2 regions of the Amycolatopsis sp. FBCC-B4732 genome follow, and region 1 is predicted to be linked to the other one. Evidence: riboswitches for the same ligand, from Rfam matches in the RefSeq annotation. Region 1 holds a riboswitch; the other holds the start of a gene.
What was found. Region 1 has a riboswitch for thiamine pyrophosphate ahead of thiO (glycine oxidase ThiO). Riboswitches for the same ligand answer to the same signal wherever they lie in the genome.
Positions count from the first base shown of each region.

Region 2: it holds a riboswitch for thiamine pyrophosphate, as region 1 does, so the genes downstream of both, MUY14_RS44065 (thiamine ABC transporter substrate binding subunit) here and thiO (glycine oxidase ThiO) in region 1, are expected to answer to the same signal.

Region 1 is NZ_CP095376.1:8,999,132-9,005,701, forward strand. It holds gene MUY14_RS40795 (MFS transporter) at 1-350, shown strand, start outside; gene MUY14_RS40800 (threonine/serine dehydratase) at 347-1,297, opposite strand; gene MUY14_RS40805 (hypothetical protein) at 1,446-2,192, shown strand; gene thiE (thiamine phosphate synthase) at 2,447-3,112, opposite strand; TPP riboswitch at 3,144-3,249, shown strand; gene thiO (glycine oxidase ThiO) at 3,243-4,316, shown strand; gene thiS (sulfur carrier protein ThiS) at 4,316-4,516, shown strand; gene MUY14_RS40825 (thiazole synthase) at 4,518-5,276, shown strand; gene MUY14_RS40830 (MarR family winged helix-turn-helix transcriptional regulator) at 5,373-5,801, shown strand; gene MUY14_RS40835 (helix-turn-helix domain-containing protein) at 5,803-6,162, opposite strand; gene MUY14_RS40840 (SDR family oxidoreductase) at 6,257-6,570, shown strand, end outside.
Region 2 is NZ_CP095376.1:9,644,145-9,650,714, forward strand. It holds gene MUY14_RS44035 (DNA-3-methyladenine glycosylase 2 family protein) at 1-27, opposite strand, end outside; gene ychF (redox-regulated ATPase YchF) at 130-1,212, shown strand; gene MUY14_RS44045 (ArsR family transcriptional regulator) at 1,278-1,871, shown strand; gene MUY14_RS44050 (hypothetical protein) at 1,868-2,335, shown strand; gene MUY14_RS44055 (hypothetical protein) at 2,335-2,661, shown strand; gene MUY14_RS47060 (hypothetical protein) at 2,873-3,001, opposite strand; gene MUY14_RS44060 (4a-hydroxytetrahydrobiopterin dehydratase) at 3,077-3,361, opposite strand; TPP riboswitch at 3,394-3,501, shown strand; gene MUY14_RS44065 (thiamine ABC transporter substrate binding subunit) at 3,524-4,573, shown strand; gene MUY14_RS44070 (iron ABC transporter permease) at 4,687-6,243, shown strand; gene MUY14_RS44075 (ABC transporter ATP-binding protein) at 6,243-6,570, shown strand, end outside.

The sequences.
Region 1 (6,570 bases):
ACCGCTTCGCCGGCGTCGCCTCCGGCGTCAACAACGCGATCGCCCGCTCCGGCGGGCTCTTGGCGGTGGCGGTGCTGCCCGCGGCGGCCGGGCTGACCGGCGAGGCGTACGCCGACCCGGTGGCGCTCACGGCGGGCTGGCGGACGGCGCTGGTCATCTGCGCGGCGCTGGCCATCGCGGGCGGGCTGATCGCGCTGGGCATCCACAACGGCGTCCTGGAGCCACCGGCTTCGCCGTCGCCGCCCAAGCCCGACGACGAGTGCCCCCACCTGGGCGAGTGCTACCACTGCGGCGTCGAGGGCCCGCCGACGCACGTCCGCGGCGGCGGGACCCCGGTCGCCGGTTCCTAGCCCGCGAGGATCTCCGCGAACATCGCCGGGTCGGCGTTGCCGCCGGAGACCAGGACGACCGTCTTGCCGGCCGGCAGCTCGCCGGCGTGGAAGAGGTACGCGGCCGTCGTCACCGCGCCGCTGGGCTCGGCGACCAGGCGGGCCTGGCGGGCCAGGACGCGCACGGCCTCGCGGATCTCGTCCTCGGAGACCGTGATCATCTGGTCCACGACCTCGCGCAGGTGGGCGAAGGTCAGCTTGGACGGCTGCGAGCGCAGGCCGTCGGCGATCGTGCGGGCGCGGTCGGCCTGCGGCCAGCGGACCAGCTCACCGCGCCGGAGGCTGTCGGTGGCGTCCGCGGCCAGTGCCGGCTCGACGCCGATCACGCGCGCCCGCGGGCAGCGGGCCTTCAGCGCGGTGCCGACGCCGGCCGCCAGCCCGCCACCGCTGACCGGGACGAGCACGACATCGACGTCCGGCAGGTCTTCGGCGATCTCCAGGCCCGCGGTGCCCTGCCCGGCGATGATGGCCGCGTCGTCGAAGGGCGGGACGAGGGTCAGCCCGCGTTCGGCGGCCAGTTCACGCGCTTTCCCCTCGTGCTCGCCGATCGGCACCTCGATCACCTCGGCGCCGTACGCGAGGGTGGCCTCGACCTTGATCCGCGGCGCGACGTCCGGCACGACGATCACCGCGGGTACGCCGTAGCGCTGCGCGGCGTACGCGACCGCCTGCGCGTGGTTGCCGCTCGAGTACGCGACGACACCGCGTTCGCGCGCTTCGTCGTCGAGGGCCCCGATCGCGTTGAACGCACCGCGCACCTTGAACGCGCCGATCGGTTGCAGGCTTTCGGGTTTGAGCCACAGGGTGCCGCGGGGATCCCACGTCTGGACCAACAGGGGCGTGCGCACGGCGACACCTTCGACGCGCTTCGCGGCGGCCTCGATGTCGGAGATAGTCACCAGTTCCATGTGCCGAGTATGTCAAGAAATCGTTCGGATGAGAGTGTCTACTGTGGACAGACGGAGTGGTCCTCCTCACGCCGCGGCAACGCGGGGAGTTCCTCGCGCGCCTTAACCGTTGGACAAGGGGAGAACACGGACTACTCGGATCGGGATCATGACGAAGGAGAACGAAGCGGCTTCCGAAGGAAAGACGGAGGAAAAGCCGGGCCTGCGGATCGTGCAGGTGCTGGCGGCGGCGCTCGCGGCGGTGACCGCCGCGCTGCTGGGCTCGACGCTCGGCGTGGCGGGCACGGTGGTCGGCGCGGGCGTGGCGAGCGTGGTGTCGACGGTCGGCGGCGAGCTGTACTTGCGCTCGCTGCAACGCACGCGCGAGGCGGCGGCGAAGGCCCGCGTGCTGGCGACGTCGGGGATCCGGCGGCGGGGACCCGCGCCGGACGTGCCGGCCGAGGTGGAAATTCCGATTACCGACCAGCCGACGGTGCAGCTGGAGAAGCCCGCCGAGGACGGGCCCTCGCGGCTGCGGAAACTGCGCTGGCCCTTGATCATCGGCACCAGCGTGGCGGCGTTCGCGGTGGCGATCCTGGCGATCGTCGGCCTCGAGTCGGCAACGGGCGCCCGGATCGGCGGCGGCACGGGCACGAGCATCGGCAAGATCTTCGGCGGCGGTGGCGGCCACACCGACACCACACCGTCGACGACGCCGACCACCGGGACCAGCGACACCCAGGTGTCCCCGACGGAGACGACCACGACCCCGCCGGAAACGTCGACGGCCCCGACGACCTCGTCGGAGACGCCGACGACCACGCCGAGCACGTCGACGCAACAGCCGTCGACCTCGGCCCCGGCCACGACGGCCCCGCCCACCAGCCAGGGCGCGGCGACCACGCCGACGCCGTGACGGTGGTCAGGCCAGGTGGGTGCGGAGGGCTCGGGCAGCTTCGGTGGTCGCGCGGCCGACGTTGCGGGAGGCCCTCGCGTCGAGTACCGAAGGCAGTCGGTCGTCGTTGACCCGGCCACGACGGCCCCGCCCACCAGCCAGGGCGCGGCGGCCACGCCGACGCCGTGACGGTGGTCAGGCCAGGTGGGAGCGAAGGGCGCGAGTGGCTGACGACGATGCGGGACGCCCTCGCGTCGAGCCCCGAGTGACTGTGGTCAGACCAGGTGGGAGCGGAGCGCTCGGGCGGCCTCGGCGGGGTCCTCGGCCTCGGTGATCGCGCGGACGACGACGATGCGGGACGCCCCCGCGTCCAGCACCGAAGGCAGCCGGTCGCCGTCGATGCCGCCGATTGCGAACCACGGGCGTTCCGGGGCCCAGCCGGCCACCGCGCGCACCAGGTCCAGGCCCGGTGCGTCGCGGCCCGGCTTGGTCGGCGTCGGCCAGCAGGGGCCCGTGCAGAAGTAATCCACGCCGGGCTCCGCCGACGCCGACAGCGCCTGGTCGAGGGAGTGGGTCGAGCGGCCGATCACGACGGCGTCGCCGAGGATGCGGCGGGCCAGCGGGACCGGGATGTCGTCCTGGCCCAGGTGGAGCACGTCCGCGCCGACCGCCAGCGCCACGTCCGCGCGGTCGTTCACCGACAGCAGCGCGCCGTGGCGCTCGCACGCCTCCGCCAGCACCTCCAGCGCCGCGATTTCGGCCGCGGCCTCCAGCGGCGCGCCGCCGGTCTTGTCTCGCAGCTGGATGACGTCGACGCCGCCGGCGAGGGCCGCGTCGGCGAACGCGGCCAAGTCGCCGCGGGAGGTGCGGGCGTCCGTGCACAGGTACAGGCGCGCGGCGTCGAGGCGGGCGCGGATCTTGTCACCGGAGAGGGCGGGCATAGCGGCGACCGTACCCCGGGAGTTAGGGTGGACGGGTCCGCACGGGAGCCCGAGGCACGGGCTGAGAGGGAGCTGCCGCTCCGACCGTGGAACCTGATCCGGGTCATGCCGGCGCAGGGAGCGTGATCCCATGACGAACCTGGCAGTGGTGGGCGGCGGCGTGATCGGCCTGTCCGCGGCGTGGCGGGCCGCGAAGGCGGGCCACGACGTCACCGTGCACGATCCCGAGCCCGCCCGCGGCGGCGCGTCCTGGCTGGCCGGTGGCATGCTCGCCCCGGTCACCGAGGCCTGGCCCGGCGAAGAAGACGTGCTCAGCCTCGGTGAAGCGTCGCTGAAACGCTGGCCGGGCTTCGCGAGCGACCTGGGACAAGAGGGCGTCGACCCCGGTCTCGCCGGGCACGGGACGCTCGTCGTCGCGTTCGACAGCGCCGACGCCGGGCACCTCGACATCCTCGCCGGCTACCTGCACTCGATCGGCCGCGCGGCCGAGCGCCTCACCGGGCGGGAGACGAGGCGGCTCGAACCCGGCGTCGGGTCCGTCCGAAGTGGACTCCACGTGCCCGGCGACCTGGCCGTGGACAACCGGAAACTGCTCAACGCGCTCTACGCGGCGTGCGTCAACCACGACGTCCGGTTCGTGCGCGAGCGCGTCGAGGGCCTGCCGGACGCCGAAGCCGTCGTGCTCGCCGCGGGCGCGTGGACCGGGCGGCTGCACCCGCAGCTGGCCGGCGCCGTCCGGCCGCTCAAGGGCGAGATCCTGCGGCTGAAGCCCCGCCGCGGCTGCCTGCCGCCGCCCGCGCACACCGTGCGGGCGGTCGTCGAGGGCCGGCCGATCTACCTCGTCCCGCGCGGCGACCAGGAGCTCGTCCTCGGCGCCACGCAGTACGAAGCGGGCTTCGACCGGGCCGTCACCGCGCGGGGCGTGCGCGAGCTGCTCGAAGGCGCCGAACGCGTCTTCCCCGCGATCACCGAGTACGAGCTGGTCGAGACCGCCGCCGGCCTGCGCGCCGCCAGCCGGGACGTGCTGCCCTACATCGGTGTCCTGGACGACGGCGTCTTCGCCGCCACCGGGCACCACCGCAACGGCCTGCTGATGGCCCCCGTGACCGCGGCCGCCGTGGTCGCCTGGCTCGAGGGGGAGGAGCCGCCCCAAGGCGTCGAAGCGGCTTCGCCCGCCCGGCTGCAGAAGAAGGAGCACGTGTGATGGAGATCAAGCTCAACGGCCAGTGGACGGAGTTCCCGGACGGCGCGACCGTCGCCGACGTCCTCGACGCGTCCGGCGGCCCGCGGCCCGGGATCGCCGTCGCGGTCGACGGCGTCGTCGTCCGCCGGGGCGACTGGGCGGCCACCGTCGTGCCCAAGGGCGCGGGCGTCGACGTGCTCACCGCCGTCCAGGGAGGCTGAAGTGGACGAAGAACCGCTGGTCATCGGCACCGCCAAGCTGTCGTCCCGGCTGATCATCGGCACCGGCGGCGCGGCCAACCTGGCCGTGCTCGAACGCGCGCTGGTCGCCTCCGGCACCGAGCTGACCACCGTCGCGATGCGCCGCGCCGACGCCGAGGGCGGCTCCGGCGTCCTCGAACTGCTGAAGAAGCTCGGCATCGAGCTGCTGCCGAACACCGCGGGCTGCCGGACGGCCGCCGAAGCCGTGCTCACCGCGCAGCTCGCGCGGGAAGCGCTGGAGACCGATCTCATCAAGCTCGAAGTGCACGCCGACGACCGGACGCTGCTCCCGGACCCGTTCGAGACCCTCGACGCGGCCGAACGGCTGGCCGCCGACGGGTTCACGGTGTTCGCCTACACGAACGACGACCCGGTGCTCGCGCTGCGCCTGGAAGAGGCGGGCTGCGCCGCGGTGATGCCGCTGGGCGCGCCGATCGGCACCGGCCTCGGCATCCGGAATCCGCACAACATCGAGCTGATCGTTTCGCGGGCGGGCGTGCCGGTGATCCTGGACGCCGGAATCGGCACGGCCTCGGACGCGACGCTGGCGATGGAGCTCGGCTGCGACGCCGTCCTGCTGTCCACCGCCGTCACCCGTGCGGCCGATCCGGAGCGGATGGCTTCGGCGATGCGTGCGGCCGTCGTCGCCGGTCACCTGGCCCGCGCGGCGGGGCGGGTGCCGCAGCGCTTCTGGGCGAAAGCGTCGAGTCCACCTCGGTGAACCAGGTGGCTTCACGCCGAACGCGCACCGCGAGCCCGTAAGGTGGACGGCACTTTCCGGCGCACCCGCGGCGGGGCAGGGCAGAAGGAGCCAGCCGTGACGAGCACATCGGTCCAGGACGTCTCGGGCAGGTTGTACCTGGCCGTCGGCAGGCTGTCGCGGTCGCTGCGGCAGGCGGGTGTGCCGGGACCGGGCCACGGTGCCATCTCGGCGCTGGCGACGCTCGTGAACTCCGGCCAGCTCCGTCTCGGCGACCTCGCGGCCAAGGAGGGCGTCGCCGCGGCGACGATGTCGCGGATCATCGCGTCCCTGGTCGAGGCCGGCTACGTCAGCCGCGAGTCCGACCCGGTCGACCGCCGGGCGTGGCTGGCGAAGGCGACCGAGGAGGGCGAGCGGCTCGTCTCCGGCGTCCGGTCGACCCGCGTCCAGGAGCTGAACCGGCGCCTCGACCGGCTCTCGCCCGAGCACCGCGAAGCCTTGACGACGGCGATCCCGGCGCTCGAGGCCCTGATCGCGGACGACTGAGCTAGTCCGCGAGCCGGCGCGTGATCCGGTCGAACAGCTCCGTCAGCGGCTCGCCGACGTCCCGGCCGAACTCGGTCAGCCCGTAGGTGACCTGCGGCGGCGTGGTCGGCTCGACCCGCCGCCAGACCAGGCCGTCCTGGACCAGCGCGCGCAGCGACTGGGCCAGCATCTTTTCGCTGATGCCCTGGATGCTCTCGCGCAGCTCGAAGAACCTGAGGTCGGTGCGCCGCAGGGAGATCAGCACCCAGATGCCCCACCGGCTGGTGACGTGGTCGACGACGTCGCGCGCGGCGCAGTCGGTGTGAAACACCTCATACCGCGCCTCGGCGCCGGCCGGGGTGAGCTGTGGGCCTCCGGTCATGTCATGAGCTTACCCAGAGGTATGTACTTACCAGAAGTTAGCTCGGCTCCTAGCGTCCCCCGAACACAGCGGGAATCGGACGAAGGAGCTGTTCATGATCGTGGTGACCGGGGCTACCGGGAACGTGGGCCGGCCGTTGGTGCGGGCGCTGGCCGGAGCGGGACAGCAGGTGACGGCGGTGTCGCGGCACGCCGCGGACGTGCCGGACGGCGTCCGGCACGTGGTGGCCGACCTGGCGGAGCCCGCCGCTCTCGAGCCCGTGCTGGCCGGGGCGAAGGCGTTGTTCCTGCTGCTGTCCGGCGACCTGCACGCCGTCGGGGCGAATCCTGCCGATGTCGTCGAGCGGGCCGCGCGCGCCGGGGTCGGCCGGATCGTCCTGCTGTCCACCCTGGGGGTGGTGACCAGGCC
Region 2 (6,570 bases), 650 kb from region 1:
CGCCGGCGCTTCGGTTGTCGTGACCATGGATTCGAGCATGCCAGCAGGTCAGCGCCGTGGCTGGCGGAAATCCGACGCGGCGTCGGGTGCGTGGGGCCCGACCGGGGCAGCCACGTAGACTGCGGGGTCGTGAGCCTCACCCTCGGTATCGTCGGCCTGCCCAACGTCGGCAAGTCCACTCTGTTCAACGCGCTGACCCGCAACGACGTGCTCGCCGCGAACTACCCGTTCGCGACGATCGAGCCGAACGTCGGCGTGGTCCCGCTGCCGGATCCCCGGCTGGACAAGCTGGCCGAGCTGCACAAGTCGGAGAAGATCGTCCCGGCGGTCGTGTCCTTCGTGGACATCGCGGGCATCGTGAAGGGCGCCTCCGAGGGTGCCGGGCTGGGCAACAAGTTCCTCGCGAACATCCGTGAGGCCAACGCGATCTGCCAGGTCATCCGCGTGTTCGACGACCCGGACGTGATCCACGTCGACGGCCGGATCGATCCGCTGAGCGACATCGAGACGATCAACACCGAGCTGATCCTGGCCGACCTGCAGACCCTCGAGAAGGCCGTCTGGCGGCTGGAGAAGGAAGCGCGGACCAAGAAGGAAGCGAAGCCCGCGCTCGAGGCCGCGCAGAAGGCGAAGGAGATCCTCGACAGCGGGCGCACGCTCTTCTCGGCTCAGAAGGACGTCGACCTCGAACTGCTTCGCGAGCACAGCCTCCTGACGACGAAGCCGTTCCTGTACGTCTTCAACGCCGACGAAGGCGTCCTCACCGACGAAGCCCGCCGCGAGGAGCTGACCAAGCTGGTCGCCCCGGCGGACGCGGTGTTCCTCGACGCGAAGGTCGAGGCGGAGCTGCTGGAACTGGACGACGAGGAGTCGGTCCGCGAGCTCCTGGAGTCGGTCGGCCAGCCGGAGCCGGGCCTCTACTCGCTGGCCCGTGCGGGCTTCCACACGCTCGGCCTGCAGACGTACCTGACGGCGGGCCCGAAGGAGTCCCGCGCCTGGACGATCCCCCAGGGCGCGACGGCCCCGCAGGCCGCAGGCGTCATCCACACGGACTTCGAGCGCGGCTTCATCAAGGCGGAAATCGTCTCCTACGACGACCTGATGACCGCCGGCTCGATGGCGGCCGCCCGCGCGGCGGGCAAGGTCCGCATGGAGGGCAAGGACTACGTCATGACCGACGGCGACGTGGTCGAGTTCCGCTTCAACGTCTGACGCACGCCTGGTGAGCAAGAACTACTGAGTGTTGCTTTCATTCGGCGCAGGGTATGCTGCGTCCAATGAAAGCTTCGCCGAGTTTGCTGCCTTTGCTGCGTTCGCGCATGCAGGGCGAGCTGCTGGCGCTGGTCCTGCTGCACCCGGAGCGCGAATACAGCATCACCGAGCTCGCCGAGGCCTGTGGTGTCACGCCGACGGCCGTGCTGCGCGAGGTCGAACGGCTCGTGGGTGGCGGCATCCTGGAAGACCGGCGAGTCGGCCGGAGCCGGCTTGTCAAAGCCCGCACGGACACCCCGCTCTACCGGCCGTTGAGCGAGGTCATCGCGGTCACCTTCGGGCCGCTGCCGCTGCTCGCCGAGGCTTTGTCGGGTCTGACGGGTGTGCACGAGGCCTACATCTACGGGTCCTGGGCCGCGCGCTACCGCGGCGAACCGGGCCCGCCGCCCGGGGACGTCGACGTGCTCGTCGTCGGTTCGCCTGACCCGGACGTGCTCTTCGACCTGGCTGAAGGCGTGTCGCGCCGGCTGGGCCGTGAGGTCAACGTCCACCGGATCTCGCCGGCCTCGTGGGCGGCAGGCAGCACGGATCCGTTTCTCGTCAGCGTGCGTGAGCGTCCGCTGGTCCCGTTGTCCCTCGACCAGGAGCCATCCCGATGACCCCGTGGAACCAAGGGCGCGCCACGATCGACGCGCTCATCGCGCGCGGTTCCCTCGAACACGTCCCGGCTTCACGGGAAGCCGCGGAAGGGGAGCTCGCCAGGGCTCGTACCCACGTCGGTTCGGCGCGGCAGCTGCTGAACTCGGATCCGGAAGGCGCCTACACGCTGGCGTACGACGGCGCCCGCCGGGCTTTGGCGGCCATCCTGCAGAACCAGGGCCTGCGTGCGACGAGCCGCGGTGGCCACATCGCCGTCTACGAAGCGGTTCTCGCGCAGCTCGATCCGCCGCTGGGGCCGCTTCTGCGTCCCTTCAACCGGATGCGGGTTCGGCGCAACGAAGTCGCCTACCGTTCTTCCGTGGCACCTTCGGTGACTGCTGAAGATGTGACAGCCGACGTGGCGAAGGTCGAGGACCTCATCGGGGTCGCGGAGAAGGCGATCCCGAACATGTCCCGCTACTGATGGTGAGCCGCCCGCTCACGCGGAACGAGCGCGAGACCCTGGAAGTCCTTCTCGCGGGGGACTTCCCGGGCGCCGCTGAACTGCGGGTGCAGGCCGCCACCGCGAAGGTGAGCGGCCGCTGCGGTTGCGGGTGCCCGACCGTCGATCTCGAAGTCGATGCGGACGCGCCCACGTTCGAGGTCGCCGAGCGGGTGGCGGTCGAAGCCGACGTGCCGGGCGGCGGGCTCATCGTGTTCGTCGACGAAGGCCGGTTGTCGGCGCTCGAATACTGGACTGTCGAGGACGAGCCACCGGCCGCGTTTCCGGCACCGGAAGAGATCCGTTGAGAACGCCGCCGCTCGAGAAGTCAGAGCGGCGGCGTGGTCGAACTCAGCCGAGCAGGCCCATCAGGGCGATGGTGATCAGCACCACCGCGGGGGCGAGGGCGTTGATCCAGGCGCGCTGCGCGGAGGTGAGGGTGGCGGTGCTGTTCATGGCGTTTCCTAGGGCCGAAAACCGATGCTTCCGCCCTGCTCAGCGCGCTGATCTTGCGCTTCGTTAGCGGCTGTGATCGAACTCACCGGCATCCGGGTGACGGCGGCCCTTGGCGGTGAACCAGAGCACACCGCCGGCTGCCGCCACCATCGTCGCGAATGCTGCTGTGCCGACCACGATGGCCTGGGTCATGTCCGTCTCTCCTAGCAAAAGTCGTTTACCGAGAGACGTCGAACCGGCAAAAAAGTGCACTCAGAGTAACCAGGATCACAACGCCGAAAGCACCGAGTCGATCTCGGCCGCCAGGGAGAAGTCCTTCGCCGTCAGGCCGCCCGCCGAGTGCGTGCTGAGGCGGAACGTCAAGGTGCGCCAGCGGATGTCGATGTCCGGGTGGTGGTCGGCCGCCTCCGCCAGCACGGCCACGCGGTCCACCACCTCGATCGCCTGGGAGAACGAAGCCAGCTCCACCTCCCGGGAGATCACCGCTCCGGTACGCGTCCAGTTCGCGCCCAGTCGTCCGTCGGCCTCGGAGTCGCTCAAGATTTCCGTCATGTCTCCATGGTCGTCCGTCCTGGACTACGCTGCACGGTTGCCACGGGAGTCCGGTCAGCCGGGCTGAGAGGCGGGTCACCCCGCGACCGTTCGCACCTGACCGGATCATGCCGGCGAAGGGAGGGCTTCCTCTCCTCGTCCGGCGAAGTGCAGGAGGGGTAGATGAAACGCAGGGCTGTTCGCGCCGCGACGGCCATCGCCGTCGTCAGCGTCGTCGCCGCGGGGTGCTCGCTGTCGGACGGCGACGGTGGCACGCAGCAGACGCCCACCGTCACCCTCGTGACGCACGACTCCTTCCTGGCGCCGCAGGAGGTGCTCGACGCCTTCCAGAAGCAGTCGGGCATCAAGATTTCCGTGCTCAAGCAGGGCGACGCCGGATCGCTGACCAACAAGCTCGTGCTGACCAAGGCGAACCCGGTCGGCGACGTCGCGTACGGCGTCGACTCGACCTTCGCCTCGCGCGCGCTCAAGGAAGGCGTATTCGAGCCCTACACCAGCCCGGAAGCCGACCGCGGGCCGCAGCGCTACGCCGTCGATCCCGAGCACCGGCTCTCCGCCGTCGACGTCGGGGACGTCTGCGTCAACGTCGACACGAACTACTTCGCCACCAAGGGCATCCCGGCGCCGTCGAGCTACGACGACCTGGCCGACCCGAAGTACAAGGACCTCCTCGTCGCCGAGGACCCGGCCACGGCGTCGCCCGGGCTCGCGTTCCTCCTCGGCACCATCGCGAAGTACGGCGAGTCCGGCTGGCAGGGCTACTGGACGAAGCTGAAGGCCAACGGCCTCAAGGTGGTCAGCGGCTGGGAAGAGGCCTACACCAAGGACTTCTCCGGCTCCGCGGGCAAGGGGCCGCGGCCGATCGTCGTCTCGTACGCGTCTTCGCCGGCCGCCGAAGTCGGCGACGACGGCAAGCCGCGCACCAAGGCGCTGCTCGACACCTGCTACCGCCAGGTCGAGTACGCCGGCGTGCTGGCCGGCGGCAAGCAGACCGAAAGCGCGCGCAAGGTCGTCGACTTCCTTTTGTCGCAGCAGTTCCAGGCGACCGTCGCGGCCAACATGTACGTCTACCCGGCGCGCCAGGGCGTCGACCTGCCCGCGGGCTGGGCGCAGGTCGCGCCGCTGCAGCAGAAGCCGCAAGCGCTGACGGCGGACCAGGTGCAGGCCGGCCGGGAGAAGTGGATCGGCGAATGGCGCACGCTCGTGCAGTGACAGTGACACCCGAGGCTCCGCCCCGGGCCGGGGGCTCCGCCACCCGGAGCCCCCGCAAAGCAGCGGGGGCCCCGCCGAGAACCGCCCGCGGGCTCGGCCTGGCGCTGCTGGGGCTGGCCCCGATCGGGTTCCTGGTGGTCTTCTTCGCCTGGCCCGTGCTGGCGATCGTCGGGCGCGGGTTCGCCGAGGGCGGGCTCGACGTCGTCCTCGGCGACGCGCGGACCTGGCAGCTGGCCGGCTTCACCGTGGCGAGCGCGGCGGCGTCGACGGTGGTCGCCGTGGTCGCCGGGCTGCCGGTGGCGTTCCTGCTGGCCCGGGTGGAACTGCCCGGCGTCGGCCTGGCGCGGACCCTGGTGCTGGTGCCGTTCGTGCTGCCCACGGTCGTCGTCGGGCTGGCGTTCCGGGCGCTCTGGCCGGACGGCGGCGTGCTGCCGATCGTGCTGGCCAACGCCTTCTTCAACGTCGCGGTCGTCGCGCGCACGGTCGCCGGGCTGTGGGCGCGGCTCGATCCGCGGACGACCGACGCCGCCCGCGCGCTCGGCGCGTCCCCGTGGCGGGCTTTCCGCTCGGTGACGCTGCCCGCGCTGGCCCCGGCGGTCGCGTCCGCCGCGGCCGTGGTGTTCCTGTTCTGCGCCACCAGTTTCGGGGTCGTCCTGATCCTCGGCGGCGCGAAGTACCGGACGTTGGAAACCGAGATCTACCTGCGCACGGTCGACCTGCTGGACCTCTCGGGCGCGGCGGCGCTGTCGGTCATCCAGTTCGCGGCCGTGGTCGCCGCGCTGGTGCTCGGCGGGCTGGCCCGGCGGCGCAAGGACGGCGCCCGGATCGGCTCCGGCGGGCCGCGGCGGCCGAGAGGCGGCGAATGGTGGGGCGTCGGCGCGGCCGGCGTCGTGCTCGCCCTGCTGCTGACGCCGATCGTCGCGCTGCTCGCCGAGTCCGTGTCCACTGAGGACGGCTGGAGCCTCGCCGGGTACCGGGCACTGACGAGCACCGGCGAGAAGGGCGCGCTGCAGGTGTCCGGTTGGGACGCCGCGGTGAACTCGCTGAAGGTCGCGATCGACGCGACGCTGCTCGCGATGGTCGTCGGCGTGCTCGCGTCCGTGGTGCTGGTGGCGCTGCGGCGGTCGCCGTCGAAACCCGCGCGCGGGCTCGGGGAAACCATGGACGCCGTGCTGATGCTGCCGCTCGGCGTGTCCGCGGTGACCGTCGGCTTCGGCTACCTCGTCACGCTCGACGCGCTGCCCGGCGACCTGCGGACGTCGCCCTACCTCGTCCCGCTGGCCCAGGCACTGGTGATCACGCCGCTGATCGTGCGGATGGTGCTGCCGGTGCTGCGCTCGGTCGACGTCCGGCTGCGGCAGGCCGCGTCGACGCTCGGTGCGAGCCCGCTGCGCGTGTGGCGCGAGATCGACCTGCCGCTGGCGCTGCGCCCGCTGGTCGCCGCCGCCGGGTTCGGCTTCGTCGTGGCGCTCGGCGAGTTCGGCGCGACCAGCTTCCTGGCCCGCCCGACGGCGCCGACGCTGCCGGTGGCGATCGCGTCACTGATGGGACGGCCGGGGGAGCTCAACAACCAGATGGCGTACGCCGCGTGCGCGCTGCTGATGCTCGTGACGGTGCTGGCGGTCGCGCTGATCGACCGGCTCGGACGCGGCCGGGTGGGGGAGTTCTGATGGCGTTGTCGGTGCGGGACCTGACCGTCCACTACGGAACGTTCGCCGCGGTGCGCGACGCCCGCCTGGACATCGCGGACGGCGAAGTGCTGGCCCTGCTCGGCCCGTCGGGGTCGGGGAAGTCGACGCTGCTGCGCGCGATCACGGGGCTCGAGCCGGGCACGCGCGGTTCGGTGAGCTGGGACGGCGAGGACCTCGGCGCGGTGCCGGTGCACAAGCGCGGCTTCGGGCTGGTGTTCCAGGACGGCCAGCTCTTCGGCCACCGCGACGTCGCAGCGAACATCGCGTTCGGCCTGCGCATGCACGGCGTGCCGCGCGCGCAGTGGG